DNA from 3 places in the Peribacillus phoenicis genome. Region 3 is predicted to be linked to each of the others. Evidence: riboswitches for the same ligand, from Rfam matches in the RefSeq annotation. Region 3 holds a riboswitch; each other region holds the start of a gene.

Region 1 (11,931 bases), 3.7 Mb from region 3:
TATGCTTCTTGGAGTTCGGTTTAACCCAACAGAATCATTATTCCATCATGTTTTTATCGAAGGAAAAAGAAATTCAGCAGTTACTTCAATTTGATTCTAATAAAACATATGAAAAGCTAATCCAGTCCCTGACGGACCTAACGGACAACAAATTGAATCCTGCATCCATATGGTCGATTTTTCTTTCTCTTCACGGATTCATAACTTTTTATATTAATTCTGAGCTAACTTATCAAGATGTAAAAGGCTTAGCTTATTTTCATGTAAAAAATATCATCAGGAACATCATATAATTTTTTGAATATTATTGACCATTGGTCAAATAAACTTTGGAGGTTTTAATATGGTAAAGAAATACCTTCATATTGAAGGGCTCATGGTCTTTTTAGCGGTGATTTACATCTATTCGTTATATGAATTCAGCTGGTGGATTTTCCTTCTATTGATTTTATCGCCTGATGTTTCCATGCTGGCCTATCTGATCAATGATCGGATTGGAGCAAGGGTTTATAACTTATTTCATACTTATATCCTGTCCATCTTCACGATTTTGCTATCCATTTTCCTAAAGTCGGATGCATTGATGCTGATTGGTTTAATTTGGACAGCGCATATAGGAATGGATCGCTTATTTGGATATGGCCTTAAATACACATCATCCTTCAAAGCTACACATATACAAAGGTTGTAATATGCTTAAAAGGCAGTGTGATTAAACATCACACTGCCTTTACTTTACACGCCCCGCTTGTTTCCCCATATATAGGTATGCAGCTGGGGCAGGACTTTCACATCATTCAATTCATCATCTACTATCACTTTATCAATTAACTCTTCGTACTTCTTCAATAGGCCGCTGATCAATTGACGATCATCCGCCGTCCGGCTGTCGTCATTGCCGACCTGCAGATAAAAAGGAATATCCGGGTAACGCCCATGTACATGTTTGGCATATTGATAATCTTCCTCGTTAAAGACGACGATCTTCAATGAGACATGGTTTTCAGGATTTCGATTGGCAAGGTTCGAGATGATTTGGTCGAGCACCGTAAAGTCCGTGTTCATTCCAGAGCTCGGCGGCTTAGGTGAAATAGTCAGTTCATCAATATCGAGAAACCAATCCTGCCATCTGCTCCCTTGGGTTTCGACACCTATTTTCATTTTATTTTCATGTAAGATCGCTATCAAGCCGTTTAGGTTTTTCAGCAGAGCCGGGTTTCCTCCTGATATCGTCACGAAGGAAAAACCAGAACCCCCAATACGCTTCAGCTCATCCCATATTTCTCTAGCAGTCATCTGGACGGTATCTTCCTTACCGGTGCCATCCCAAGTAAATGCGGAATCACACCAGGCACACGAATAATCGCAGCCGGCCGTCCGAACGAACATGGTTTTTTGGCCAATGACCATTCCCTCTCCTTGGATGGTCGGCCCGAAGATTTCCATAACAGGGAGTTTACTCACTTTCCATCCACTCCCTTCTGGCTTCGGCATAGCTTGTCGGCGTTTCGTACAGTCGAACAAATTCGACTCTAGCACCCTCATATTCTTTTAATGAAAGGGATTCGGCCATTTTTTCATAAATCCAGACAACCATATTTTCAGCTGTTGTATTCATGAGCGGCAGGGTTTCATTCAAATAACGGTGATCCAGGTGGATTTCAATTTCATTTTTCCATATATCCTTGATGTCCCCAAAATCTATCATCAACCCTCGTGAATCTGTATACCCGCTTAATCCGAAAATGACCTTATACGTGTGGCCATGCAGGTTCTTGCATTTCCCTTCATAATCATGCAGATGGTGTGCCGCATCAAAGGTGAATTCCTTACTCACGAGAACCCTCTTGTTTGTATACTTCAATTGGCTGCGCTGAATATCTTCATCTATTTTTTGGAGTTTATCCACTATCGTAAAACCGTACATCATGAAAGCACCTTCCGTCTGCTTACATAGTCATCCAGTCCTTTTTTCCGCAGATTACATGCCGGACAATCTCCACAGCCGTCGGAGATGATTCCGTTATAGCAAGTCAGGGTCTTTTCGCGGACAAAGTCGAACGCGCCTAGCTGATCCGCTAGCTCCCATGTTTCCTCTTTATTAAGCCACATTAGCGGCGTATCAATCACGAATGACTGGTCCATCGACAAGTTCAAGGTCACATTCAATGATTTAATGAATACATCGCGGCAGTCCGGATATCCGCTGAAATCCGTTTCACAGACACCGGTGACAATATGTTTAGCGCCAATCTGACTCGCCAGCACTCCGGCAAACGAAAGGAACAGCAAATTCCTCCCTGGTACGAACGTCGACGGCAATTCCCCTTCTTCTCCGTCCGTCACCGCAATATCACTTCTCGTCAGCGCATTTGGTGCCAGTTGGTTCAGCAGCGACATGTCAAGGATATGATGGTTCACGCCCAATTCCTTGGCAATGTTTTGAGCACATTCGATTTCCAAGCTATGCCGCTGATTATAATCGAACGTCACCGCTTCCACTTCCTCAAATCTCTCCATCGCCCAGAACAGGCACGTCGTACTGTCCTGACCTCCACTAAACACAACCACTGCCTTTTCTTTCTTCTTCATTTCTATAAAACTCCTTTTTACGGAAAAAAACAGCACCCTAAGAATAGAGCACTGTTTCTCCTTAGTTTTTTTGAGAGGGTAGCTAGAACCTCTTCCGCCTTAACGCGGAATATTATATTTTTCCAAGTCAATAGTAACTTGAAAACGATAAGAAATCAAGATGTTTATATTAAGAGAACATTAGACCTGATGGAAAATTTGGTTAACTTTTCATTGCTTAAATATCCTTTTATTTATCCGATAAAACAGTGTGAATAAAATATCGATAAAGGGGTCCAATAATTTGAAAAGCATTAAAGCAAAGGTATTGGTGGCATTTTCACTCATCATATCTTTATGTGTCATCTTAGGAGCATTCAACATTTATAGCAGCAACAAGTCACTGGTTTATTCCCAGGATATCATCGAAAAGGAACTTCCGCTTCTTATCCAAGACGAAAAGCTCCTATACAATCTAGCACAAAGAACCGCATACGCCCGGGCCTATATTCTTTATGGTGACGAGAGTTATAAAGAAGGGTTCTTACAATATACTGAAGAAAGCCAGGTCATCCAGGAGGAACTCCTAGCCTTAAGCGATTCTGATAAAGCGAAGGAATTGATCGAGAAAAGCGTGGATTGGAGGACGATGATTGTAGATCGGGTATTTACACAATATGAAAAAGGAAATGAAGAACGCGCTAAAGAGATACTCAAAAATGAAGTGGCGCCAATCAGCAATGAAGTAATGGAGGGTTTCAAGGAGCTTGCTTCGGAACGCGAGGAATTGATTGTCGCTTCTGGTGAAACCGTCATCGCCAGCGGGAAATCGGTTAAGACGACAAGTATCATCATATCCATTGCGGCAGTCCTTATTGGCCTTGTCCTTGCGGTTGTTACAGCCAACCTCATTACCACCCCCCTCCTTAAAATCAGGGATAGGATGAAAATGGTGGCTGCAGGAGAGCTGAATCATGAGCCCCTGGAGCAAAAGTCAAATGATGAAATGGGCGAACTAACGGTATCCGCCAATCAAATGCAGAAAGACCTTCGTGATACGATCGAAAAAATGCTCAGTGTTTCGCAATCCGTTTCCAACCAAAGTAAAGATCTGACTCAATCAGCAAATGAAGTCCAGCAGGGCAGCAAACAGATAGCGACTACGATGTATGAACTTTCGGAAGGTTCGGAGTCACAAGCCAACCGGGCATCTGAAATGGTTCGCATCATGGATGATTTCACCGGCAGGATTAAGCTTGCCCACCTAGAAGGGGTGGATGTAGCTAACAGTTCAACCGAAATCCTTTCCTTGACCAAGGAGGGCACCACTTTAATGCGCAGTTCGGTCCAACAGATGCAAAGTATTGATGGGATTGTCAAAAATGCCGTAGAGCAAGTGAAAGGGCTCGATTCTCAATCACAGCAAATTTCGCAGCTTGTGCAGGTCATCAAGGATATATCCAATCAAACCAATCTATTGGCGCTGAATGCAGCCATAGAAGCTGCTCGTGCTGGTGAACATGGCAGGGGCTTTGCCGTCGTCGCCGATGAAGTGCGGAAACTCGCTGAAGAGGTCACACACTCCGTTGGGGATATCACCAGTATTGTCTCCGCCATTCAAACAGGTTCAAAAACGGTCGTCCACTCCCTGGAAGATGGTTACACACAAGTGGATGAAGGCACAAAACAAATTACGCTCACAGGCCGAACCTTTGAAACAATTAATCATTCTGTCGGGAATATGGAAATGAAAATACAGCATATAACAGACGAATTGAACTATATCTCCACAAATAGCCAAAAAATCAATCAGGCTATCGAAGATATCGCAGCCGTTTCTGAAGAGTCCGCGGCAGGAATCGAACAAGTCTCCGCCTCCGCTCAGCAATCCAGCTCTTCGATGGATGAAATCACGAATCATGCCAGTGAAATTGCATCCTCGGCAGAACTGCTCACTGAACAGGTTAAGAAGTTCCAATTATGACACTAGCAATTTCCCGAATGCGGGAAATTGCTTTTTCCCTTCCATTATAATGTTGTTTCATTTTCGTTTATTCGGGGAATAAATAACTATACACAATAATAAACCATTAAAAAACGAATCTATCAGAAGCGGCTGGAAGTGGATATTTCCCTTTGTTTTCAGAATATTTAGTGTATAATTGATTAAAGGAATATTTTAACTTAAATAATCATTGCTTCCAATACCTGCTACTGCAAATCCCGAAATTTCCTTTCAACACCATGCACGGGCACTTATACTCAGTAAGGATCCATTGCATGCTTTCTCTTGAATCAAACCATTTACAACTTTATTCTCAAAAAAACACGATTTCCATTCCAAATTTGTAAAAAAAGGTTAAAATCAACTAATGATATGTTACTATTAAACCAAGACCTTTTAACCCCATAAGGAGGAATTCATATGAAACGTTTTTTCAAATTCATCGCAGATTTTAACGAAAGAAAAGCACTGGAACGGGAAACCGAAGAGTTCTTTCGCAAAGAATACGAAAATTATATGAAGATGAATCCTGACAATCAAGGAAAAAGAAGGAGATTAGCTCCTAGACTTTATGTGATTGATGGCGGTAAAAAGGGCTCCAACCTTGAGATTTCTGACAGAAAGAAATCCAGTTAATCTGATTCCTTCCATAATAAGCTACGCATGCTGTAGCTCAAGACCCACAAACGTTAAATCTCCAGGATGAACGGAGATCCGTGACCATTCCATTCATTTACAATATATAAGCCGAAAGCTCAGAAATACTTCTGAGCTTTTTTTATTTTTCATTCTTCTATAAACACTATATCTATAGAAGAAACTAGGTATTTTTTTAAAAAAATGGGTTAACTTTAGTTTATTTCATGTTTTAGGTAAAAGTTCAATTATAGGCCCATGGGTATTTCCGAAGAGAAAACCGAAAAACATTAAAAAAAAGAGATGTGTGCTTTTACTCATCTTTATCCATATTCAAAAGAGTTCAACTAATTGAGTCGTTAGATGCAATATTTCACATTGAATGACAAATGCATAAAAATTATTACGTTTATGTCAAACAATGGGTATAAACAATTAACAAACTGTAATAAACCTCACTTTTCAAAAATAATTATTATTCAAATATAGCCATTATGAATTAGGTTCAAATGCTCATGAATCTATTTTGATTCTGACCAAAATGGGTTTTTATTAAACTTCCCATAATTTAGTGTAAATAAACCGAGGATTCTCTTGATTTCCAGCCATATCTTTGTACTCATAAAACAATTTATCCCATTAGATACTATTACACTCCAATATACATTTATTTGAAAAAGCTAATAATAACTATATTACGATAGAATAATTGGCTCTTGCCTATTAAGTTTAAAATCATGTAGTGTGTATTCAGTAATTCAAATATTTGAAAAAAAGAGAGGTTAAAAAATGGCACCAATATTTATTTGTGCGATCTTTTTGCTTGGTTATGGCATTTTTGAACAAAAACGCCATCAGAAGCGTCTCGACTCCATCCCGGTACGTGTGAATGTGAATGGGATTCGAGGGAAATCCACTGTAACGCGTCTAATTACAGGAGTGATCCAGGAAGCTAAATACAAAACAGTAGGTAAAACAACCGGAACGTCAGCAAGAATGATCTATTGGTTTACCGACAAGGAAAAACCGATTGTACGCCGCCCGGAAGGACCCAATATAGGAGAACAACGGCGTGTAGTTAAAGAAGTTGCCGACTTAGGCACAGAAGCACTGGTTTGTGAGTGCATGGCCGTACAGCCTGACTATCAACTAATCTTCCAAAACAAAATGATACAGGCAAACATTGGGGTCATCGTGAATGTATTGGAGGACCATATGGATGTCATGGGACCGACTTTGGATGAGGTTGCTGAAGCCTTCACTGCTACCATTCCCCATAATGGTCACTTAATAACCATCGAAAGTGAATATTTGGACTTTTTCAAGCAAATTGCCAAAGAACGCAACACAAAAGTGATCGTTGCAGACAATTCCAGAATTTCGGAAGAATTCCTGCGTGAATTCGATTATATGGTATTTCCTGATAATGCATCACTGGCCTTGGCCGTTGCTGAAGCTTTGGGCATTGATGAAAAAACGGCTTTTCGCGGCATGTTGAATGCGCATCCCGATCCAGGTGCCATGCGGATCACCAAATTCGGAGATCCCATCCAGCCAACTTTCTTTGTCAATGGCTTTGCTGCAAATGACGCGTCATCTACTCTGAACATATGGGAACGTGTCAATACGTTCGGATACAGCACAGAACCTCCTATCGTCATCATGAATTGCCGTGCCGATCGTGTGGACCGTACTGAGCAGTTTGCTAGAGATGTATTACCTTACATAAAATCTGAAATCGTCATTGCCATTGGTGAAACCACATCACCGATTACAAGGGTATTCGAGCAAGGGAAATTGGATACTAAAGAATATTGGGATTTAGAAAACTGGTCAACTGAAGAAATCGTGGCCCGTCTCCGCCCATTGATGAAAAATCGCATCGTCTACGGTGTCGGGAATATTCACGGTGCAGCGGAACCATTAATTGAAGCATTCATGAAATCTAAAACAAAGCAAAAAGCAAGTTAAGTAGGAGGAACCTTAATGTTTGGATCGGATTTATATGTAGCCCTAGTACTTGGAGTAACGCTTAGCCTTATATTTTCAGAAAAGACGGGTGTCGTACCCGCAGGACTTATCGTGCCAGGTTATTTGGCATTAGTATTTGATCAATGGGAAATCATGCTGACCATTTTGATCATTAGTGTGGTAACTTATTTAATCGTCACTCACGGCCTTTCAAGATGGGTGATTTTATATGGAAGAAGAAAATTCGCCGCCATGATGGTGACCGGGATTTGCTTGAAACTACTATTGGACTTAGTCTACCCCGTCATGCCATTTGAAATATTCGAGTTTCGGGGAATCGGTATAATCGTACCTGGATTGATAGCGAATACCATACAAAGACAAGGAATGCCATTGACACTTGGCAGCACGCTTTTATTATCCGGCTTAACTTTCGGTTTAATGAACGTGTACTACCTATTCTGAGGTGCAAAAAATGAAACGGACTTTAAATGCAAAAGAAAAAACACTTATCTTTATTAAACGCACGAAGAAAAAGAATCTTAAATACACTGGAATCATACTACCTATATTACTAATCGCATTAGTCATTACCACTTGGATGGGACGGGCTGAGGAAGTGAAAACAACCGCTCCAAAATCCGATCAACCATTGACAATGACAATGGTCGGTGATGTGATGATGGGACGTTATGTTGAAGAAGTTACGGAAAGGCACGGGTATGAATACCTCTTCCGGTATATGAAGCCATATTTCGCCAATTCAGATTATGTCAGTGGGAATTATGAACATACCGCTTTAAAAGAAGAGGTATCTAACTACAAGGAAGCAGATACGCCCATCCGATTAAACTCGAATACTAATGGTGTGGAAGCCGTTAAAGATGCTGGCTTCTCTGTGGTGTCTTTAGCCAATAACCATATGATGGACTATGAAGAACAAGGACTTCTTGACACGATTGATGAATTCAAAAGTGCGGATATGCACTATGTCGGTGTTGGATCAAACACTGCCGAAGCAAAAAACAGCATCGACTATGCGGATGTTAATGGCGTACGTGTCGCAACACTTGGCTTCACAGATATTTACGGTAAGGATGCCGTGTCAAAAAATGATAAAGCCGGACTATTGAACTCCAACCCTGATATATTATTTGAAATGATCGGCAAAGCAAGGAATGCCAAGCAAGGCAACGCAGACTTGGTTGTGGTGAATATGCACTGGGGACAAGAGTATTCAACATCAACAACCGCTCGTCAAAAAGACTTGGCTAAGGCTATCATCGATGCGGGGGCTGACATCATCATCGGCCATCACCCCCATGTGCTTCAATCGTTTGATGTTTATAAAGATGGAATCATTTTCTATAGCTTAGGAAATTTCATATTCGATCAAGGCTGGACACGCACAAAGGATTCAGCTATGGTTCAATACCATTTAGCGGTAGACGGAAAAGCTACAATCGATGTCGTACCACTGCAAATTGAAGAAGCAACACCAAGGCCAGCTACCTCTTCAATTGACAAATCACGTGTTTACCGACAGTTGACGAAGGAAACGAGTGAAAAAGTCCAGTGGTCGAAAAAAGAGGATCGCATCGAGATTACCTTGGATCACAAGAAGGTAATCGACCATAAGGCACAACGTGAACAAGAGGAAAAGGCAGCAATGGAAAAGAAAGCTGCACTGGAGAAAAAAGCAGCACAAGAGAAAAAGGCCGTACAAGCTAAACAACAGGAAATGCAACCCATTCAATAAGGAACGCTTTGTCACTACTATTTGAAGAATGAAGACACACAACTTAGAAGCTCAACGAAAAGGGGGAACAACCGATGATTAACCGTATGACGGGAAAAGTGCTCATATCCCTAAGCTTGCTCATATATATTGCTGGATGTTCGAAGACACCCCCTATTTCTGACACGAATGATCCGATAAAGAGTAAAACGGAACAATCATATGGGGTCAGTTCTTCAAACCCAATCGCAATAGATGTCGGTATGGATATATTGGAAAACGGCGGAACGGCGGCTGATGCCGCCATTGCGGTATCGTATGTATTAGGTGTAGTTGAACCTTATGGATCTGGCGTGGGTGGCGGCGGCGGTATGCTGATTGCCCCGGAATCCGGCGATCCCGAATTTATCGATTATCGTGAATCCTCTCCGGAAGACCCAAGTTCAAGACACGATACAGGGATTCCTGGCTTAGTGGCCGGCATGCAGGTTATAAGTGATAAGTATGGGAGCGTTCCAATGGCAGATCTTCTTCAGCCGGCGATAGATTTGGCTGAAGACGGATTTGAAGTCGACGAATCGTTATCATCACGATTAGAAGCGGCTCAGCCAAGGATATCTTCCGATGCGACTTCACTTTTTTATCCTGATGGTGATGCCATTAAACCAGGCAAAACCCTCGCCCAAGAAAGACTTGCCGAAACATTGAAGAAGATCCAGCAGGAAGGTCCTGATGGTTTTTATAAAGGGGAAATTGCGCGGGATATTAAAAGAGAATCAGATATCGACTTGATGGATTTAAAGCGCTATGAGGTGAAAGAACGGAAGCCGGTCCAAGGAGCATTTGCCGGTTATGATGTTTTTACCGCCCCTCCGCCCTTTTCAGGAATTACAGTTCTTGAAATGTTAAAGCTAGCCGAGGAAATGAACCTAGGTGATTCTTCAAGTAAATCAGCTTATATGAAAGTCTTGGGGGGCATCACGGATACTGCTTATCAAGATCGGTCCGCCCATGTTGGAGATGGAATAAGTCACTCCAAGGCGGAAAAATTGCTCTCCCCCATTCACTTGGATAATCTTAAAAATAAGATCAAAAGTGAAAAATGGGAAGATAAAGAATCGAATGGTTCCGAAGAACATGAAAGTACGACACACTTTGTGATAATGGACAAGAATGGCACTGTCGTTTCCACAACAAATACGCTCAGTAACTTTTTCGGATCTGGGGATTATACGAATGGATTTTTCCTTAATGATCAATTGAAAAATTTCAGGTCCGGCTTGAACTCTCAAGAGGCATATAAACGGTCAAGAACTTTCACCGCTCCGACCATTCTCAAGAAACCTGGGCGGGAATCGATTGGGATCGGCTCACCAGGCGGTGATAGGATTCCGCAAGTATTGATGCAGGTTCTTTATTCTTATACAGAAAATGAAGGAACATTTCAGGATATCGTCGACCGTAATCGGTTCGTCTTTGATGGAAAGAAGATTTATACAGAAGCCAAGCTTTCGGATGAAACAATATCCGACTTGGAAGATTCAGGATATGAAGTCATTCAGAAGATTTCCCCCATGTATTATGGCGGGGTTCAAGCACTCGTTAAAAACGAGAAAAATGGACAAATATCCGGAGCTGGGGATAAACGAAGAAATGGAAGCTGGAAAGCTCAGCAATAAACGAGCAATCCAGCTCCTCCTTTTCTAAATATCACATGAATTTTAGCGATGTATAAGGGGACTTAGAATATGAATATCGTAAAAAAAATAACAAGCTGGGTCATACCCGTTTTTATAATAGCTGCCCTGCTTGTGACAATGAATACGTTTAAACGGACAGAAACGTTAACACCCGACGAGCAAAAAAAGATAGAACAATATACGACTGTCGAAAAATGAAAAAAGCCGGGGCATCCCCGCTTTTTTTATTTTTGCCGTCAAAGGGCGAAAGATTAAAACCAGTACAGATACGGAGGCTAACCATGAAGGAAAATAACTATACTGATTTTATTGAACTAGAGCAAAATGAACAAGAAGACCTCGATTACCGCATCATCGTTCATCACAGGAATCCTGATATTGCAGTTCTAGCCATACATGGCGGGAACATCGAACCAGGAACTAGCGATATTGCAGCCGCTCTTGGAGAGAGACTTTGTGCAAGCACCTATCTATTCGAAGGTCTTAAACCAAGGGGCAACCAGGTCCTCCATATAACATCCCACTTGTTCAATGAACCGGTCGGCGTTTCAATGGCAGCGAACGCACAAACCACCCTTTCCATTCATGGCCACTACGACGTACATAATGCGCTGGTTTACATTGGCGGAAGGAACGAACCCTTTAAGAAACTTCTTCAGCAATGCCTTAACCAAGCTGGATTTCAAACTGATCATGCACCGCAGCACCTTTCAGGGATGAAAGTAAACAACATCACCAACAAATCCAAAACGGGTGCAGGCGTGCAATTGGAACTTTCCACTAAGCTTAGAAAAAGCTTTTTCAAAGGTGATGACTTTACCAGTAAAAACAGGGTAAATCACTGTGATCTTTTTAAACGGTTCGTTACTGCCATTGAAAAAGCGACTCTTGAATATAAACAGATTGAATGGCCTTCTTAGTCCATAAGGCTTTCAACTTGACCGAAGCTTTCGAATTTCTCGGCAAAATAATCTGACGAAAGATTGGAGATATGAACGCCCGTGTTTTCCGTTGTATGGAGAAAACGGCCATCACCTAGATAAATACCTACGTGGGTCACACCCAGCCTTGTTCCTGTGTCCCTAAAAAACACTAAATCCCCTGCCTTTGGATTTTCGATTTTGGGCAGCAATGAGAAGTAATCTGCTGCAGAACCCCGTTTTACTGAAAGCCCCTGTTCCTTCATGACCCAATAAATGAATCCGCTGCAATCCATTCCGATCATCGGATCTTCTCCACCGAAAACATAGTTGAATCCGCGTAGAGTGTATGCATACTTGATGACATCATATGCTTTATCATATGCAGCC
Region 2 (5,909 bases), 3.7 Mb from region 3:
GGGAGGATTGAGGACATTGCAGTGTTTGACTTATTTTGTACCTTTAATACCCTTATATGGTATTATAAGGGTATTATTAGAGCGTTGAGGGGATGAATAAATGAAAAAGAAATTCGGTATTTTTGCTTCAATTACCATAGTCCTGACCGGCTATTTTTTATTCACTAAACCGTATAAAGATAAAAAGAAACCTGTAGAAGACTTTTTTAAAGTGTATCCACGAGATCAGGTAATAATAAATGAAATGATGATCATAGAGGGAGTTGATGAGGACAATCCGGGTGATATCGATTTGAATGATGAAGAGGAATTGGAAAAATTGGTAAAAAAGCAATATGAGCAAAATCAAAAGGGGGAAATAATTTTTACAGAAAAAAATCAGTGAAATCACCTACCTGTAATGAGTAACTAATGGGGGAGGCGGCAGTTATTGATAGTTTTGGATAGTATCTATGGGGAACACATTGTAGAGGGAGTTCTGGAAGAGCTGATAGTAAGCAAACCGGTCCAAAGATTGAAGGGGATACATCAAGGCGGGGCAAGTTATTTAGTTAATGAGAAGTGGGATGTCACACGATTTGACCATTCAATTGGTGTGATGCTTTTAATAAAAGAGCTTGGTGGGTCATTGGAGGAACAAATCGCGGGCTTGCTGCATGACGTATCCCACACTGCATTCTCACATGTAATTGATTTCGTTCTGGATTGTAAGGATGAAGATTATCATGAAAAAATATATGAACAAGTCATTATGGAATCCGAAATCCCCTTAATACTGAAGAGGTATGGATATGAATGTGAAGATGTTTTTCAATCAAAATGGGAATTGCTTGAACAGCCAGCACCTGAGTTATGTGCCGATCGGGTAGATTATACTCTCCGGGATATGTATCAATATGGACATATCACACTGGAATCCGTTCATGACTTTCTAAACCATGTAATCATAATAAATGGAAGGATGTATCTGGATAATATTGAATCGGCTGAATGGTTTGTGAAAACGTATTATAGCGAAGTTATTGATTTTTTCATGGAACCGCTTAATATATATGGCTATGGAATTTTGGCAAAGACCTTAAAATTGGCTTTGGCTAAAAAACTGATCAGCCTTGATGACTTACTTGGTACAGATGAGGAAGTCATGTCCTTGTTAAGCTTGACTGAAGACCATGAAGTGCAAAATCTGTTAAAACGGATCCATGGTAACGTAAAGGTGAAAAAAAATCAAGTGGACTACGATTTTTATCTGAAAAATAAAGTGCGGCTCATTGATCCTTCCGTTATTCAAGGAACCCAATTAATAAGAGCATCCAGTTTATCAGACAAAGTCAAGAAAATGGGAATTGAAGCCTACAAAAAAGCTTCAAAGGGCATGTATCTAAAAGTGATTTCCGATTGAATTTCGTGTCAAACCATACGGAAAGTCAAAAACTCAAGGGTGTTATTCATCCTTGAGTTTTTTTCCGGAAACATCTAAGTCTCCTCCCGTTTAAAAATTAGTTGATTTAGACAATCGACATCCAGGAAGGAGCTTGATTAACGGATGCCTTATATATCTGAACCAGCATCCTTTAATAATTAAAAAACTAATGATGCTCTCAAAGTATTAACGCCATTTTCCAAATAACCCTTTAAACAGGTTAATGTATAAACCCAACCTTCCTTTTGTCCGATCATTTTGTTTATTATTTCAGGGTCGTCTTCACTCAAACCTGATTCGTTTACTTCAATAATTGTACTCGTATTATCCAACTCTTTTAGTGTAATGGTAACAACCGTTTCTTGATCATTTCCGCCCCACGCAAACACGATTTTCCTATTTTCCTCGACTTCCATTACATTAATAACCACTTCAGCATCGTATTCGTTGTATCTCAATGTAGGCGTCCGGCCTTGTTCCCATCTTTCCGAACTCGATGAGAACCAGAAATTCCCGATTTTTTCAGGATTCACTATGGCTTCAAACACTTCATTAGCTGGCTTGATTATCTTAAATTTCGTAATTATTTGGGTATCCATACTAAATCAACTCTCTTTCGATTTGTTTTTATTGTATTCCACTATCCCAATCTACTGATATTGGCGGCAGGGTCCTTCCAGTTTCAAGCAAGCTCTTCAGGTTACTCAGAATGGCTGGCCAACCATTATTCAAGCCTTCAAAGGTATTGTCATCATATACGAAATCTGTCTCCAAAAGCTCCTCATGCCTAAGCGTTAACTTTAAAGTCGAATCATCCATTTTCTGTAATTCAAAAGTGACCCGTGTAGGCTGCTCGCGAGGTGTTTCGTCTCCTGCCATGTTCCATGTATACGAGAGCAGGTGCAACGGCTCACACTTAAGTACATTCCCATGATCAGTAATCCGCCCATCTTCCAGCATATATTTGACGCTTGAACCTTTTTGCCAGTCAGACTGTACTTGCAATCCAAAGTGGTATTTCTTCGTGACTTCACCACTCGTCAGGGCTTCCCAAAGCTTCTCTGGTGTGGTTGCGATATAAATAGGATAGACAAACGTAGTTTTTTTTATAATTCTTTTTCCTCCTCGCCAAATAAGATATCAAGATCGTAACCTAACTCTATCATTGATTGTCGGCTTTCATATACAGCCGGTCAAGCAGTTTTTTGCGACAGAAATCGGCAAAGTCATTGCATTGAAGAAGAGTTGAAGTGCATTGCTAAAACCGGATTCTCCGTGACATAAAAGGGCCGTATGGAAACTTCTTGATTTCCAATCGCTTTCAAGCTACGATAAATAAGGAAAAATGATAATCCGCTCGGGCGGAAGAGGTTCTAGCTACCCTCTCAAAAAAACTAAGGAGAACAGTGCTCTTTCTTAGGGTGCTGTTTTTTCTGTATAAGGAGAATTAAGAAATGTTAAGAATTTTATTGTATTTAGTATCCATCATCACGGCGAATGTGGTTACAGCAGCTTTTGCGCCATTACATTTTGGCATGTTCATCATTCCGATGGGGACATTGCTCATCGGGGGAACCTTCATCTTCCGAGATCTGGTCCAGAATAAATTCGGCCGCGCAAAGACCTATATATGTATCGTCACTGCACTTATTTTATCTGCGTGTGTATCATTTTTATTAGGGGATACGTTATTGATTGTATTTGCTTCTGCCTTATCGTTCATGGTCGCAGAAACGACGGACACGGAAATTTATACCCGTTTAAAGCTCCCGATGAGTTGGAGGGTGTTTTACAGCGGAATCGTTGGAGGGTTTTTCGATTCGGTGATATTTGTCGTGATTGGTCTAAGTCCATTGGGTGCCAATATATTGCCATGGGAAGCAGTACCCGCTGCGATTACCGGCCAAATCATCGTGAAAACCGTCATTCAGTCAATAGGTGCCGTACTTTTGGGACGAATCAACGTAGAACTGGAGAAACGTGTAGTCTCCAGTTAAATGCCAGGAGGGATGCACTACATGGATGGAACCAAAAAAGAAAAAGATAAATGCTATTGTCTCGAGACCTTTCGTGAAAAATATGGGGCGCATGTTCAAGGGGAATGTATGAAGCTCTCCTGCGCCAATTATCGCAAGCATAAAGGAATTGACAAAAAAGGACCAAATTAGGTCCTTTTTTTGCGTGAACGGAGTAACTCACGAGTAAAAGTGCGAAATTCACGAGTAAAAGTGCGGAATTCACAAGTAAACGACACGAAATTAAGAATGCAGAACGAATTCACGAGTAAAAGTGCGAAATTCACGAGTAAAAGTGCGGAATTCACAAGTAAACGACACGAAATTAAGAATGCAGAACGAATTCACGAGTAAAAGTGCGAAATTCACGAGTAAATGTGCAAAATCAAGAGAGCAACACGAATTTCACCAATAAACAGTGCGAAATTATGAGTGCAGGCCGAATTCCCGAGTAAACATCAAAAAAGCTTCCTGCACCATTCCATTAATGGGGCTAGGAAGCTTTGTATTTTGTTTAAAATTGCTCTGTGCTTTTCCGAACTAATTTTTCGAGGAAGTAAAAGCATTCTCGTTTCCGCTCAAGTTCGGTTTGTCCATTTTCGGTGACATGATAATATTTCCTGCGGCCTGACTCGGACTCTTGCCAATGGCCTTTTATGAATTCTTTTTTTTCTAACCGTTTAAGGGCGGGGTAGAGGGTGCCTTCACTTATTTGATATTTGCCCATGCTCATTTCCTTCAAGATCTTCGTGATTTCATAGCCGTATAGCTTTTTTTGTGAAAGAAGTGAAAGCAAAAGGAGGTCAATGCTTCCCTTCATTAATTCTTTATCCAAATAAATTCTCCTCCTTTTCATTTTTAAAGTGTAATACGTTGTACATCGTATCACAAGGTGCATTTTACTTTTCTTAAAAAAAATGGTTAAATGACGATTGCTAAATAAATTTAATCATAGTAAAATGTGCTTCGGAACGGATGAGTTGTGAAGAGTGTGGTAAGGATACTATATACATGATTTAATTGTTTTAATGAAAATACGGAATAGGATAGAAGAATCCCTACTCAAGGGGTATTAATTGATTTTTTTTCGAAAATCATTTAGATTCTATTTATCAACAAGAGCAAAGAAAGAAGGTCCTAGATAGATGAAAGTGAAAGCACCAGAGCCATTCACATATATTGGTGGAAAGAGAGCTGTTCTTTTACTTCACGGGTTTACCGGAAGTACAGGAGATATGAAGAAATTAGGGAAATACTTGAATGATCTCGACTATACTTGCCACGGACCTCTTTATAGAGGGCATGGAGTGTCTGGTGAGGAACTCGTTAAGACTGGTCCAAAGGAATGGTGGGAAGATGTAGTTAATGGCTATAAATTCCTTAAAGAAGAAGGATATGAAGAAATTGCTGTTGTAGGAATTTCTTTAGGAGGAGTGTTCTCATTAAAAGTGGGAATTGAATTGCCTGTAAAAGGCGTAGTTTCAATGTGCGCTCCGACGCAAGGGAAAAGTATCGATCGACAAAAGAACCGCTTGCTCAATTATGCACAGGCTTATAAGAAATTTGAGGGCAAAGATGCAGACCAAATTGCTGCAGAAGTGAAGCTGCTGGAAGAAGAGCCTATGCCTCAACTAAAAGATGTGCTGAATATTATTAATGAGACAGGTGAAAATTTAGATTTAATCACATCACCAACTCTTGTTTTACAAGGGCGCTTGGATGATCCCGACTATACGGAGAGTGCAACAGCGATTTTCAATGAAGTCGATACGCAGCATAAACACTTGATATGGTATGAAAAATCAGGTCATATTATCACATTGGGCAAAGAACGTGAACAGGTGTATGAAGATGTGTATAAGTTCTTGAATACACTGAATTGGTCGGAGTAATAAGCGAGTTTATAAATCCCCTTTAAGTTGAACCTGTGTAAAGCCTGCATTCATATGTAGGCTTTAACACAATGCTTGAGGGGATTTTATTTTGGCTGAAAATCTATTTGTAGAAAAAGACCTTTAAGTTATCGTTATTATCAAGAGTTGCCAATAAAATATCGTTCACATCGGCATTATATTTTATCTTGATTCTGTTTTTAAGCCATGCTTCGTCTTTGCCGCCCCGCTTCAATTCTTTAGAATCGATCTTCCCTTCTTTAATAATCGTTTTAGGAAAAGCGAAGGCATTTGTTTCTAGGTGCATATCTGCTGGGGTTACTGCTTCATATTGAGCGTATAAAAACAATGAAATGGTACCACCCGGTTCCCATAGTGCGAGGGACACTTTTTGAATATCTTCGACTTTTTCTTTTCTTAATTCCGATAATAAAAAATCGATGGAGATTCGGGCTTTTGCTAAGCTTTTGTAAATGATTTGTCCATTTTCGATAAGTGGAAAGGGGGCGGAGTCAAAAAACCTTCGGATTTTGCCCCACTTAAGACCCGTAAACACACTAATTATATATAAAATCACTA
Region 3 (11,931 bases):
AAGGATTTCTTCACCTCCCTGTTTAAATAGGGTCGTTCTGAATCCTGCAAAAAAGGACAAGGTTTAGGCTTGTCCTCGGATTCATAATTTTATGGGCAACATGATTTGGACCTCGGTTCCATGGTTTAGTTCGCTGTTAAAGCGGACCTTTCCCCGATGCGCCTCGATGATTCGGCAACTGACTGTCAGTCCTAATCCGGTTCCTTTTTCTTTAGAAGAATAGAAAGGTTCTCCAAGATGCTTTATCCGGTTTTTTTCAATTCCGCTTCCATTATCTTTGATGGTGATGGAAAGGTTATTGTCCATGCGTTCGAAATCAATCCAAATGTGATCGGCGGATGCCTCCATTGAATTCTTGAGCATGTTTATGAAAACTTGTTTTAATTGGTTTCCCTCACATAATAGAAGCGGTATTTCGTTTTTAACAGATATTGATATTTGGGTGGGGTACGAGTCCGCCTCTGGTTTCAACAAGGTTTTGACATCATTCATCAGGTCGATGATTTGATGTTTGCTGAATGGAAGTTCCTGTGGTTTTGCCAGAACGAGTAACTCGCTTACAATAAGATTGATCCGGTCCAACTCACTTAACATGATTGTGTAGTATTGTTCATAGGGATGGTCGCTCTTTTTAAGCAGCTGGACGAAACCTTTTAAAGAAGTCAGCGGGTTTCGTACCTCGTGGGCCACACTTGCGGCAAGTTCGCCGACTATCGATAATTTTTCGGTTCTTCTTAAGCGTGCTTCGGTTTCCCGGATTTGAGTGACCTCTTTAGCATAAGTAATGATTCCGACTAAATCCTCGCCAACCATCATCGGGACAAACGTACAAGAAAGTAAGATGGACTTCCCGTACTTCGTCAGGAATTCTATATCTTTCCCTTTTTTGATCCCCTTATGGTTTTCCATGACATATTGGCAAGATGTACGGATCAATTCCGCGTCTTCTGCTGAGAAGTTCAAATTAATGAATGAGGCGCCATGTATTTCTTCCTGTTGAAAACCTGTTACCGTTTCAAATCTAGGATTCACGGTCGTGATCATTCCGTTTAAATCAAGCATCAGCATCGGATATGGGTTGTGTTCAAACAATGATTTATAGCGTTGTTCACTTTCGAATAATTGATTCTCCGCGACAACCCTTTCAGAAATATCCCTGCCAATGACGACTAAGCCTTTTCGTGAACCATCCTCATTGAACAGGGGAACTTTGATCGTATCAAATGTCTTGTGATTGCCATCGGGAAGAGGGATGATTTCCTCACACCGTGTGATTTCCCCTTTTACCCACGTTTCTTCATCGGAAACTTCACAGTAGATCAACGACTCTTTATAAAATTCCGAGTATTCTGCGAGCTCACTGTCTCTTTTTCCCTTATAATCTACATGCTCCAATTGAAATAATTGCAGCCCGAAAGTATTGGATTCAAGCCATCGGCCATCACCATCCTTGAAGTTAACGAAATCCACCATTGAATTGATGAGTGTACGCCGGCGTTGTTCCGCTTCTTTTAATCGTTTGAATTCTTCCCTTTTAGCTAAATAAAGATATAAGACCAAGCCTATTGATAAAAGGAAAACAAAGCCTTCCACTCTTTGAAGTTGAATAAAGACCTCTTTATTTTGGATATTTGTAGTTAAAAAATAGTCGAACACGACTAATGTAAGAATCCCGGATAGGATATATATTGCTAAGATGGAGCGTTTGGACATGGAGATTCTCCCTGATTTTAAGACATTTCAAAGGTAAAATTACATACACATTTTAACAAACTATCGAAAAAAAATATATGCAGAATCCTAAATAAAAAAACAGGGCCAATGTGGTCACCTGTTTTTTCTGAAGAAGGTAAGTTTCTTTTTCTTTTTTGCACGCTTATAGATAATGAAAAATAGTAAGAAGAGGAGTGCGAGTGCAGCTAGCGTATATTGGTTCATTTCAACAGATAGCAGTCCATAGGGAATCAGCGATAGGAAGAAAAAGTATATAAGGTTGCCAAGCCCCGTCGCTAATAAAAAATCCTTGAACGTGACAGTGCTGACTCCAGCTGCCAAGTTAATTAAGCTTGTTGGGATAAGCGGGAAAATCCTGCCTGTAAAAACGTACATGAAGCCATGCTCCACAACGGTTTCTTGCCATTTTTCGCCAACCTTCTTTAAGAGAAGCTCCTGAAACCAGTTTCTTGCTGCATAAAAAATGAATCCTGAGGCAACCACACTTGTAAACCAACTCCATAGATAGCCATATATGAATCCGAATATCGTGACATTGATAGTCAGGAGCAAAATTAAGGGGATGATTGTAAAAGAATTTTGTACAAACATCAATACGAATGTCACAATAAATGTAAGCAAAAGGTTTTCCTTCAATATGCTAATAACAGAATCTAGGTCACTTTTCCAAACTAATGTGAACAGCTCTGCATTAGAGTATATAAATATTGCAATTACAAGTAGACCGATTATGGTCAGGACTTTTTTCAAAGGGCCACCACCATTCTTACTAATAGTTTATCATTTTCGAGTTCATTGGTGAAAAAAAAGAGCTGCCGCATCATGCAGACAGCTCTTTTCCATTATAGTGGCTTAACGGCGCGAAGATTCCTTTTAAAGCCACTTTTCAAACTGAATTCTTTTGTTCATTCCATAAATGATTGGCGCTCCAATTAGGAGGACAACGAACTCACCGACAGCTGTAGTCATCCAGCTTAGCCAGAATGGCAAGCCAAAGGCAAGGTTCAGTTCAATTGCAATTAAAAACATTGTGAACGTGAAAAAGATAATCGTGGCGATCATCCGTCCTTTAATGCCTTTTATGAAACGAGATACATAAATGACAAGCAATAAGGCGAGCAGGGATTGCCCCACCCCAAAAATCAAATCATATGGTACCATCGGTGAAAAGAGCAGATTCGATATGAAGACTCCGCCAACGATACCGTAGATATACTTTTTATTGAATACAATCAGATGATTCAACATTTCCGGTACACGGAATTGGAACATCTCAAAAGCTATTGGTTTAAACACCAATGAGACCGCCACATACAAGGCAGCCAATAACCCGTTTATCACGAGTGTACGAACATTCATTTTACTCTCTCCCTAGTTTTTTATCGTGGGATGGTTACGAACCACGTGTAGGCGTTTACCCGATGTTTAATAGTATCTCATGTAAGCTTGTTTCGTCAATTTGTAAAGAATGGTTTTAATTTATTAGTTTCCAAGCAGGAGAAGTAGCACAATAGGATTTTGATTTATTGCAATGAAGGATGATATTATTTTAATATGTACGTCAAAGGAGTGAATATAAAATGTCGATCGAGAGTGTCAAAAGCCATTTTAAACAATGGAATCGGGAAGGCGACGTAAAGGAGTTCGAAACATCGAGTGCTACGGTGATTGAGGCAGCGGAAACCATCGGTGTTATCCCAGCGCGGATTGCTAAGACTCTTTCCTTTAAAGGGGAAGGTGAACCCGCAATTTTGGTAGTTGCCGCAGGGGACGCCAAAGTGGATAATAAGAAATTTCGTCAGACATTCGGTTTCAAGGCACGAATGCTTTCGCCTGAAGAAGTCCTTGCACAGACCGGTCATGCAATCGGAGGCGTTTGCCCGTTTGGTCTGGCAAACGATTTAGCTGTTTTTCTTGATGTATCGATGAAGCGCTTCGAGTCATTGTTCCCGGCTTGCGGCAGTGCGAACTCTGCAATAGAACTTACACTCGCTGAATTGTTTGAATATTCAGGTGCAAAGGATTGGGTGGATGTTTGTAAGGGTTGGGAAGAAAAGGAGAATGAGGAAACGGCGGTAGGCAATGCAGTTGATGGCATTTGATCAATGGGTGCCAAAAAATTAGATTAACATGATTGGGATTGAGTCCACTGCAGTGGACTTTATTTGTGGGGGCCGCATGCATTTCTATGATTAAAGCGGAAAACGGGCAGAAAGTGTTCCTGAGCGGAGGTTGAAAGATGTTAAATGGAAGCGAAAGAAAAAGCAATAGCAGCTATCTTAGTCTTAAAACTCTTTATGAAGAAAATATAACGGTTAAGAGCATTGCCCAGGAGCTTGAGTTTTGCCATAAAAATGATCTGGCTCTGGATATTCAGAAAGCATTGGAAAAAAAGAATTTTGATATATTGGCAGTCAAAGATCAAGGGGAAATCATCGGGTATATCGAAAGGGAAGAACTAGGTGAAGGAAGTATTTCTGAATATTTAAAAAGCTTTTCACCAAGGGAAATGGTTTCGGATTCAACCCCTTTGATCCAGCTTCTCCATATTTTCAAGAATAAAACAAGGGTGTTCGTATTAGAGAATAATTCAATTAAAATGTTGATTACCCATGCCGACCTTCAAAAGCCTCCGATCAGGATGCTGATATTCGGATATATTACCTTATTGGAAATGAGGATGAGTGATATCATCCTGGATAGATTCGGCGATGGCAGCTGGTATCCAATGATCAGCGAAGACCGTTTAGAAAAGGCAACCGAATTATATAGAAGGAGAATCGATAAAAATGAGGATATCAATATAATAGAGTGCCTGCAAATCAGTGATAAATTCGATATTATACATAAAGATAAAGAATTGAGGTGCTTCTTCCAAATCCCTTCGAAAAGTAAAGGGAAGAAGGATGCGAACGCCATCCGGAAATTACGGGATAAGATTTCCCATGCTAATGAACTGGGTCTGGACATGTCATGGATGGAAATCATCGAGGTTGTCGAGTCCTGCGGCCGACTGCTCGAAATCTCTGAATCCTATCCTTACGAAAAATAAGATCCGGCTAATCATGCTGGTTCTTTTTTAGCTCATCCAGACAGAAAAAAACTGCCCATATCAGGCAGTCTCCCCGAAAATTCAAAACTCCGGCAGTTGATCCAGGTTATTTTCCTTTATCCCATCGGGCTCACTCCGCAATATGTCACGTCCATATTTATGAAAGACGTCAACATTGGCCAGGTTGCCCGCCTTTGCTTCCGCAAGGGCTGTGGGGTAGTCGAGTTCGCGGCCGGAGTTCGTCTTGATGGCGATAATATTGTCCTCTTCATTTTTCCTTACGGCGATGATTTCTTCTTTTCCTGCTGAATCAGGTTGGTTTGCTTGCGGTGTTCCCTGCTGTTTATATGATTCATAGGCTTTTTCAAATTGGTCCATGTTTTGGACACCTCCTATTTATAGGGTGAGCCATTTTTTCTGCAATATACAAACCGGATTTCGTCCAACTTGAGCCGTTATTTCGTCCAAATGGGCCGATTTTTCGGCACTTTTTTTAAGTGAATGCTGTCTTCTTGGCCTGTTTGCAGTGGCATGGCACTTGCATCTTGTAAGTAGTAGCAAGAAATAATATCCACTGCATTAAGGGAGGAAAATGAATCATGAATGTAAAACAAGGGGCAAGCACTGTAAATGCAAAACAACAGGTCAAGACAATGAAAGCGGCGGTCGTCAATGAATTTAACCAAAAACTTGAGATTAAAGAAGTACCCATCCCGGAATTGGAATATGGTGAGATATTAGTGAAAATTAAAGCCTGTGGCGTGTGTCATACCGATCTACATGCGGTCCATGGTGATTGGCCGGTAAAACCCAAGCTTCCGCTAATCCCCGGACATGAGGGTGTGGGTATTATAGAAAAGGTGGCAGAAGGCGTAACTTCCTTGAAAGTGGGTGACCGTGTTGGGATCCCATGGCTTTATTCGGCATGTGGCGATTGTGAATATTGTCTGACTGGAAGGGAAACGCTTTGCTTGGATCAATTGAATGCAGGTTATTCCGTGGACGGCGGGTATGCGGAATATTGTAAAGCACCTGCCAAATATGTGGTGAAGGTTCCTGAAGGGCTTGACTTTGCGGAGGTATCACCGATTTTCTGTGCAGGTGTAACGACTTATAAGGCGCTTAAGGTATCAGAAGCAAAACCTGGTGATTGGGTAGCGATTTATGGAATTGGCGGATTGGGACATGTTGCCCTGCAATACGCAAAAGCGATGGGCTTTAATGTTATTGCTGTCGATATTCAAGATGATAAGCTTGATCTGGCAACGGAACTGGGGGCGGATTACACGGTTAATGGGCTTAAGACCGATCCTGTACAGGCCATAAAGGATAAGGTTGGCGGTGTGCAGGCATCCATTTCTGTGGCGGTTACGAAAAAAGCATTCGAACAGGCTTACAGTTCAGTCAAGAGGGGCGGTACACTTGTCGTAGTCGGATTGCCGAATGATGAACTTCCAATCCCGATTTTTGATACAGTGTTAAATGGGGTAACTGTAAAAGGGTCCATCGTTGGGACGAGAAAAGATCTACAGGAAGCTGTTCAATTTGCCGCTGATGGAAAAGTCAGAACGAATATTGAAACAAGAAGGCTTGATGAAATCAATGACGTGTTTTCCATGATGGAAAAGGGAGAAATCAACGGACGTATCGTATTGACGCTAGAATAGGAACAGAGGAGGAAGCCCTGGAACGGGGCATCCTCCTTTTTATTATGTCTGGCTCTTCTCATTTAATATATAGCGCAATTTCCTTATGGATATCTGCAAGCGTTTGGCAGCTTCATTCCGGTTGCCGTAGGTTTTTTGCAGTGCCTGCATGACGAGCTCCTTTCCAATTGTTGATTGAAGCTGTTTGATTTCCGTAAGGATTTCTTCAAGCATCAGTTCATCCTTCTCATTAAAGTCAGCCACCAGCCTTTTTCGCCACTCTTCAAGAAGGTTTTCAGTTGACTGAATCTCATTAGGTGACACAATTTTGTCAGGAGTGATCTGGCTGTTGGATAGTGAGATATCATTGGCGGTTATTACCGCCTTATTGTCTGCAAGAGTTAGCGTGCGCATGACCACATTAGAAAGTTCGCGTATGTTGCCTGGCCAGTTGTATTGCTGTAATTTTTCAATGGCTTCATTGGAAAAAGAAATATCCCCATGACCATTTCTCTCAACCAAGTGACCGACAAGCAACGGAATATCCTCTTTTCGGCTCCTTAATGGCGGGATATCCAGAGTCACGACGTTCAGTCGGTAAAATAGGTCTTCCCGAAATTTATTCTTGTCCACTGCCTGCTGCAGATTTTCATTGGAGGCCGCCACTAACCGGGCGTTCGTCCGTAATGTCCCGCTGCTGCCAACCCGCATGAATTCCCGTGTTTCCAAAACCCTAAGCAATTTGACTTGAATGGCGGGACTCGCATCCGCAATTTCATCAAGGAAAAGCGTCCCGTTCCCTGCAATTTCGAAAAAACCCTTTCGCAGCTGGGTCGCTCCTGTGAAAGCTCCCTTTTCATGACCGAATAATTCGCTTTCCAGCAGGGATTCAGAGATCGCTCCACAATTGATGCCGATAAAAGGTTCATGGTTCCGGGGACTGGCAATGTGGATGAAGCGGGAAAGCACTTCTTTACCACTTCCGGTTTCTCCTTCAATTAATACATTGACGGATTTTTGGGCCACCTTGAAAGCCATTTCAATCAAATTTTTCATTAAAGGACTTTCACTGACAATGAGTCCTGAATCCTCGGCTAGCTTATGGATGAAATGCTGATTTAAAGCTTCATTTTCATTCAATAGGTTGTCAATCTGCCTTTCCAGTACTTCAATATCCACGAAGGGTTTTTCCATGTAATCACTCGCGCCGAGCTTCATTGCATCAACAGCGGTCTTGACGGTGCTGTATCCGGTCATGATCAGTACCTTGCACCGCGGCTGCAGTTGTTTTAGGTGCTGAAGGAGGGAAAGCCCATCACAATCCGGAAGCTTCAAATCTATCATTGCGACATCAAAACGCTGCTGATTCCAATCGATCTCATGAAACTCCTTGCCGCTATTCACAACTTGTACGAGGTAACCTTTCATCGTAAAAAGGCGGGATAGAAAAGTCCCAACCTCTTTCTCATCGTCTACCACAAGTAAATGAACCACCTTATCATCCCCTTTCCTCTCCTTGTAAGGGAAGCCTCAGGAAAAAAGTGCTTCCTTGTCCTGGTGTGCTCAAAACGTCGATCTTTCCGCCATGGTCTTTGGCGATGCCGAGGCTTACAGACAGCCCCAAACCTGTACCTTTTTCACGATCTTTAGTCGTATGAAAGGGATGGAATATGAAGGGCAGGCGTTCTTTTTCAATCCCCGTTCCGTTATCAGTCACCTGAACCACCATGAACTTGTTTTCTGTATAGGTAGTGATCGCAATCGATTTTTCCGTTTTGGCGGACTCATCCAATGCGTCCTTGGCATTCAATAGCAAGTTGATGATGATCTGTTCTATCTGCGGCTGGCTGCCCTTTATGAAAGGAAGGTCTTCCTGAAGGGTAAGATGGAGGGAGATTTGCTTCTTCCCAAGTTGGAACTTCAATAGGTTCAGAACCTGGTGAATGGCTTCGTTAATAGAGTAATAGTGGAATCTATACTCATCCTGCCTTGAAAAGGTAAGCAGGCTTTTCACTATTTGCCTGCATCGGTCCCCACAAATCTTAATATCGTCCAATAGCATATAATCCAGATTGTCCTTTGGGGTTTTCCGTAATAAAATTTGTGAGTTACCAAGAATGGCCGTTAATGGGCTATTCAATTCATGGGCAATCCCTGCTGCCATTTCACCAATCGCCCCAAGTTTCCCGGCATGCAATAGCTGGACTTCCATCTGTCTTCTTTCGGTGACATTTTTATAATAAGCAATGACCCCATATACTTGATGCTCCTTATTCTGAATCGGGTAGGCATGCATTTCCAAGATGGTATCATGCTGAAGGAGAATTTCCTGAAACCCTGGCTTATTACACGTAAAGGTATCTTGAATCAGAGATTGGGATTTTTCAATTAAAGCAAGCAGGTCGGAAAAGTCCCTGGCTGAATCATTGGATTGATAGACCGTTCCTTTGTGATCAAAGACGATGATCATATCCTCAACTGCCTTGAATGTATCCTCCCACTCCTGTTTGGAATGAAGAACTTCCTTATAAAGCTGGGCATTCTCCAAAGTTAACGCAAGCTGGTTGGATAGTTGCTCAAGAAATTCAAGTTCATCTTCATGCCATGTTTTCTTTTTCTTCCTGCCGAAAGTCCAGATTCCGATTTTTTTACTTTTTCCGTATAAAGGGACTAATAGAAGTGATTCGATTTCAAGTGATAATAGACGTTCCTTTTCTGGGAATTCCGGTAGCCGTTTAACTTCCACCTGAATCGGCTGTTTGTCCTTCAAGGCCGATGAGAAATCCTGAAAAGGGTGTAACAAGTTTTTGGGATCCATTTCAAGTTCGCAGTGACCATTAGGGCAGATGTGAAGCAGGGCAGGTTCTTCCTCATACAATATGACAAAATGACTGTCATCGAAGGTAATGAGCTGCTTAAGTTTTGCAATAACATTTCGGAGAGTCTCTTGGATGTCGATGTCCATATTCATATTTTTAGTGATGTCATTCATGATTTCAAGCTGCATATTCTTCTTCTTCAGCTGATCCACGGTTTTCTTAAGTTCCGTGTAATACGTTTTCTTTGAAGATTTAACGCCTGTCATTAAATCTATCATTTCAAGTTTGTTCATGCTTTTCACCTCTTATAGGGCTGTAAGAAGCAGCTGATTTATCTGTTCTAATGACATATCACGAGGATTTGTGATCATGCAGGCATCCTCAAGAGCGGTCATCCCAATGGGATCTATCATTTCTTTCGTAATGCCGACATCACTTAAAGTTTTGGGAGCCCCTATATCCTGTGATAATTCCCTTACGAAGCTAATGGCTGCCATTCCTGCTTGCTGCTCGGTCAATGCTCGTGTATCGATGCCCATGATGTCGGCAATCTCGCGGAATCGCCTTGGTGAGGCAATTCGATTGAAATCCATGACATGGGGAAGGAGTATCGCATTGATTTCACCATGCGGAAGGAGGTACTTGCCGCCTAGGGCATGTGAAATGGCATGGGCAGCTCCCAAAATGGCATTGGAAAAGGCCAGTCCAGCCTGCAGGCTCGCCATCGCCATCGCTTTTTTTGCTTCCTCATTATGCCTGGATGCAACAGAGGGGCGTAAGTGACGGGAAACGATGGAAAGCGCGTTTTTAGCTTGTACATCTGTCAAAGGTGTCGCAGCGATTGAAACATAGGATTCAATGGCGTGGGTTAAAACATCCATTCCCGTAGCTGCTGTCAAATCCGGTCCCAAGGTGGTTAAGGTACCAGGGTCGACTATTGCAATATCGGGGACGAGTGATTTTGAAATGATCGTCATTTTTTTCTCGCGGAATGAATCGACGATCACCGAAAACTGGGATACTTCCGAACCCGATCCTGCAGTGGTCATGATCATCACCATGGGCGGGAGGGGAGAGTGGACTTTATCAACCCCTTCATAATCACTGATGATGCCGCCATTCGTTACTAAAAGGGCAACCCCTTTGGCGACATCCAAAGCACTGCCTCCACCCAACCCGATGATGGCATCACATTCTTGTTCTTTAAATGCCAAACAGCCGGCCTCGATCTCCCTGTCCTTCGGATTGGTCGTCATTTCAATGAAGGTAGCAAAAGCAAGGCCTGCATCTTGGCAGAATTTAATGACTTTATCTAACCAGCCAGCATTGGCCACCCCGGAGTCGCTTACTATCAGCGCCTTTTTGGCACCCAGCCGCAAGCAGGCCTCGCCAGCTTGTTCAATCGAACCTTTTCCAAAAATCACTTCCGGCATCACGAATTTAGTTATCGACATCTTTGCGCCTTCTCCCTGTAGAAATTCTATCTCTTCTGTATTATTTTCCCGAAAAAGAGCGAAAATCCTGTTTGGATTACAGGTATTTTTATATAATATGACAAAATATCGAATGATAGGGAACTTTCGGCATGAGTCAAACATCCTGTTAATTTCTTTTATTTGTAAATTTGTTACTTTAGACATGCATGAATAGGGATAAACCTACCTAGTTAGTATTTTCTATGTATTGTAAAATTATGGAGGAATCTATTAAACTGGGAGGCAATCTATGAAAAAACAATTTCTGTCGGTAACCTTAATCGCAGCATTGACACTCGGGACAGCCGGGGCAACCACCGCATTAGCAGCGCCACATTCATCGCCGGTGCTATCAGCGCCATCCACGGACAAGCAAGTCATTAAAAGAATCGATGCCGATAAAATCTACAAGAATATTGAATACCTCTCACAAACACCTCGGGTGGCCGGTACGGATTCTGAGTATAAAGCCGTCCAATTCATCAAAAAGCAATTTCAATCTTATGGCTATAAAGCCGATATTGAAGAGTTCAATTTTTTATCTTATACAGACCCAAATCTGGTCGAACTGTCCGTTGCCGGATTTGATGGGGAAATCCAAGCGAACCATTTAACCTATTCAGTTAATGGGGACCTATCCGGTGAAGTGGTATATGCCGGTTTAGGAACGAAAGAAGAGCTTGAGGAAACCGACGTTGCAGGGAAGATTGCCCTTATACAAAGAGGAAGCCTCACTTTTGCAGAGAAAGTATTGAATGCAGCGGAAAAAGGGGCAGCGGGAGTCATCCTATTCAATAATGCAGATGGGGAATTAAACGGGACACTCGGAGAGGATAATGACAAGTATATTCCATCCGTCACTATCACCAAAAAGGATGGAGAAGCCCTTCTGGAAAAATTGAATGCTGAAGTCAAATTGACAGCATCATTAAAAATTGAAGGAGCCTATTCCGGAGAAAAAACCTCTTATAATGTAGTGGCAACGAAAAAAGCAACAAAGAACAATAAAGCAACAAAGAACGATATCATTTATATTACTGGCCATCATGATTCCGTCGCAGGAGCACCCGGAGCGAATGATGATGCATCAGGAACATCCGTCACCCTTGAACTTGCCCGTGTTCTGAAGAATCTTCCTACAGATACGGAAATTCGCTTCGTCACCTTTGGGGCAGAGGAAAATGGATTGCTGGGTTCACAGCATT

Evidence for each region. A riboswitch is a leader RNA that binds a small molecule or an ion and turns the genes downstream of it on or off. The one in region 3 is predicted to bind preQ1.
Region 1: another riboswitch for preQ1. It lies ahead of queC (7-cyano-7-deazaguanine synthase QueC); the one in region 3 lies ahead of ABC374_RS00300 (QueT transporter family protein).
Region 2: another riboswitch for preQ1. It lies ahead of ABC374_RS18650 (VUT family protein); the one in region 3 lies ahead of ABC374_RS00300 (QueT transporter family protein).

The regions. Positions count from the first base shown of each region.
Region 1 is NZ_JBDFMF010000001.1:3,808,149-3,820,079, forward strand. Features, by position in the region: gene ABC374_RS18675 (TetR/AcrR family transcriptional regulator) at 1-293, shown strand, start outside; gene ABC374_RS18680 (DUF4260 domain-containing protein) at 344-691, shown strand; gene queE (7-carboxy-7-deazaguanine synthase QueE) at 736-1,464, opposite strand; gene queD (6-carboxytetrahydropterin synthase QueD) at 1,457-1,927, opposite strand; gene queC (7-cyano-7-deazaguanine synthase QueC) at 1,927-2,592, opposite strand; PreQ1 riboswitch class I at 2,648-2,690, opposite strand; gene ABC374_RS18700 (methyl-accepting chemotaxis protein) at 2,876-4,555, shown strand; gene ABC374_RS18705 (hypothetical protein) at 4,997-5,212, shown strand; gene pgsB (poly-gamma-glutamate synthase PgsB) at 6,002-7,183, shown strand; gene pgsC (poly-gamma-glutamate biosynthesis protein PgsC) at 7,199-7,648, shown strand; gene ABC374_RS18720 (CapA family protein) at 7,659-8,942, shown strand; gene ABC374_RS18725 (gamma-glutamyltransferase family protein) at 9,017-10,600, shown strand; gene ABC374_RS18730 (CapE family protein) at 10,670-10,819, shown strand; gene ABC374_RS18735 (poly-gamma-glutamate hydrolase family protein) at 10,903-11,541, shown strand; gene ABC374_RS18740 (C40 family peptidase) at 11,538-11,931, opposite strand, start outside.
Region 2 is NZ_JBDFMF010000001.1:3,801,826-3,807,734, reverse strand. Features, by position in the region: gene ABC374_RS18670 (hypothetical protein) at 101-385, shown strand; gene ABC374_RS18665 (HD domain-containing protein) at 431-1,402, shown strand; gene ABC374_RS18660 (SRPBCC family protein) at 1,582-2,022, opposite strand; gene ABC374_RS18655 (SRPBCC domain-containing protein) at 2,051-2,500, opposite strand; PreQ1 riboswitch class I at 2,785-2,827, shown strand; gene ABC374_RS18650 (VUT family protein) at 2,878-3,420, shown strand; gene ABC374_RS18645 (hypothetical protein) at 3,442-3,591, shown strand; gene ABC374_RS18640 (PadR family transcriptional regulator) at 3,953-4,273, opposite strand; gene ABC374_RS18635 (alpha/beta hydrolase) at 4,584-5,330, shown strand; gene ABC374_RS18630 (DUF421 domain-containing protein) at 5,434-5,909, opposite strand, start outside.
Region 3 is NZ_JBDFMF010000001.1:62,572-74,502, forward strand. Features, by position in the region: gene ABC374_RS00285 (cadherin-like beta sandwich domain-containing protein) at 1-30, shown strand, start outside; gene ABC374_RS00290 (PAS domain S-box protein) at 82-1,713, opposite strand; gene ABC374_RS00295 (TVP38/TMEM64 family protein) at 1,828-2,484, opposite strand; gene ABC374_RS00300 (QueT transporter family protein) at 2,608-3,093, opposite strand; PreQ1 riboswitch class I at 3,100-3,144, opposite strand; gene ABC374_RS00305 (YbaK/EbsC family protein) at 3,315-3,836, shown strand; gene ABC374_RS00310 (hypothetical protein) at 3,974-4,786, shown strand; gene ABC374_RS00315 (DUF3892 domain-containing protein) at 4,868-5,164, opposite strand; gene adhP (alcohol dehydrogenase AdhP) at 5,440-6,453, shown strand; gene ABC374_RS00325 (sigma-54-dependent transcriptional regulator) at 6,496-7,926, opposite strand; gene ABC374_RS00330 (ATP-binding protein) at 7,931-9,544, opposite strand; gene ABC374_RS00335 (iron-containing alcohol dehydrogenase) at 9,557-10,705, opposite strand; gene ABC374_RS00340 (M28 family peptidase) at 10,977-11,931, shown strand, end outside.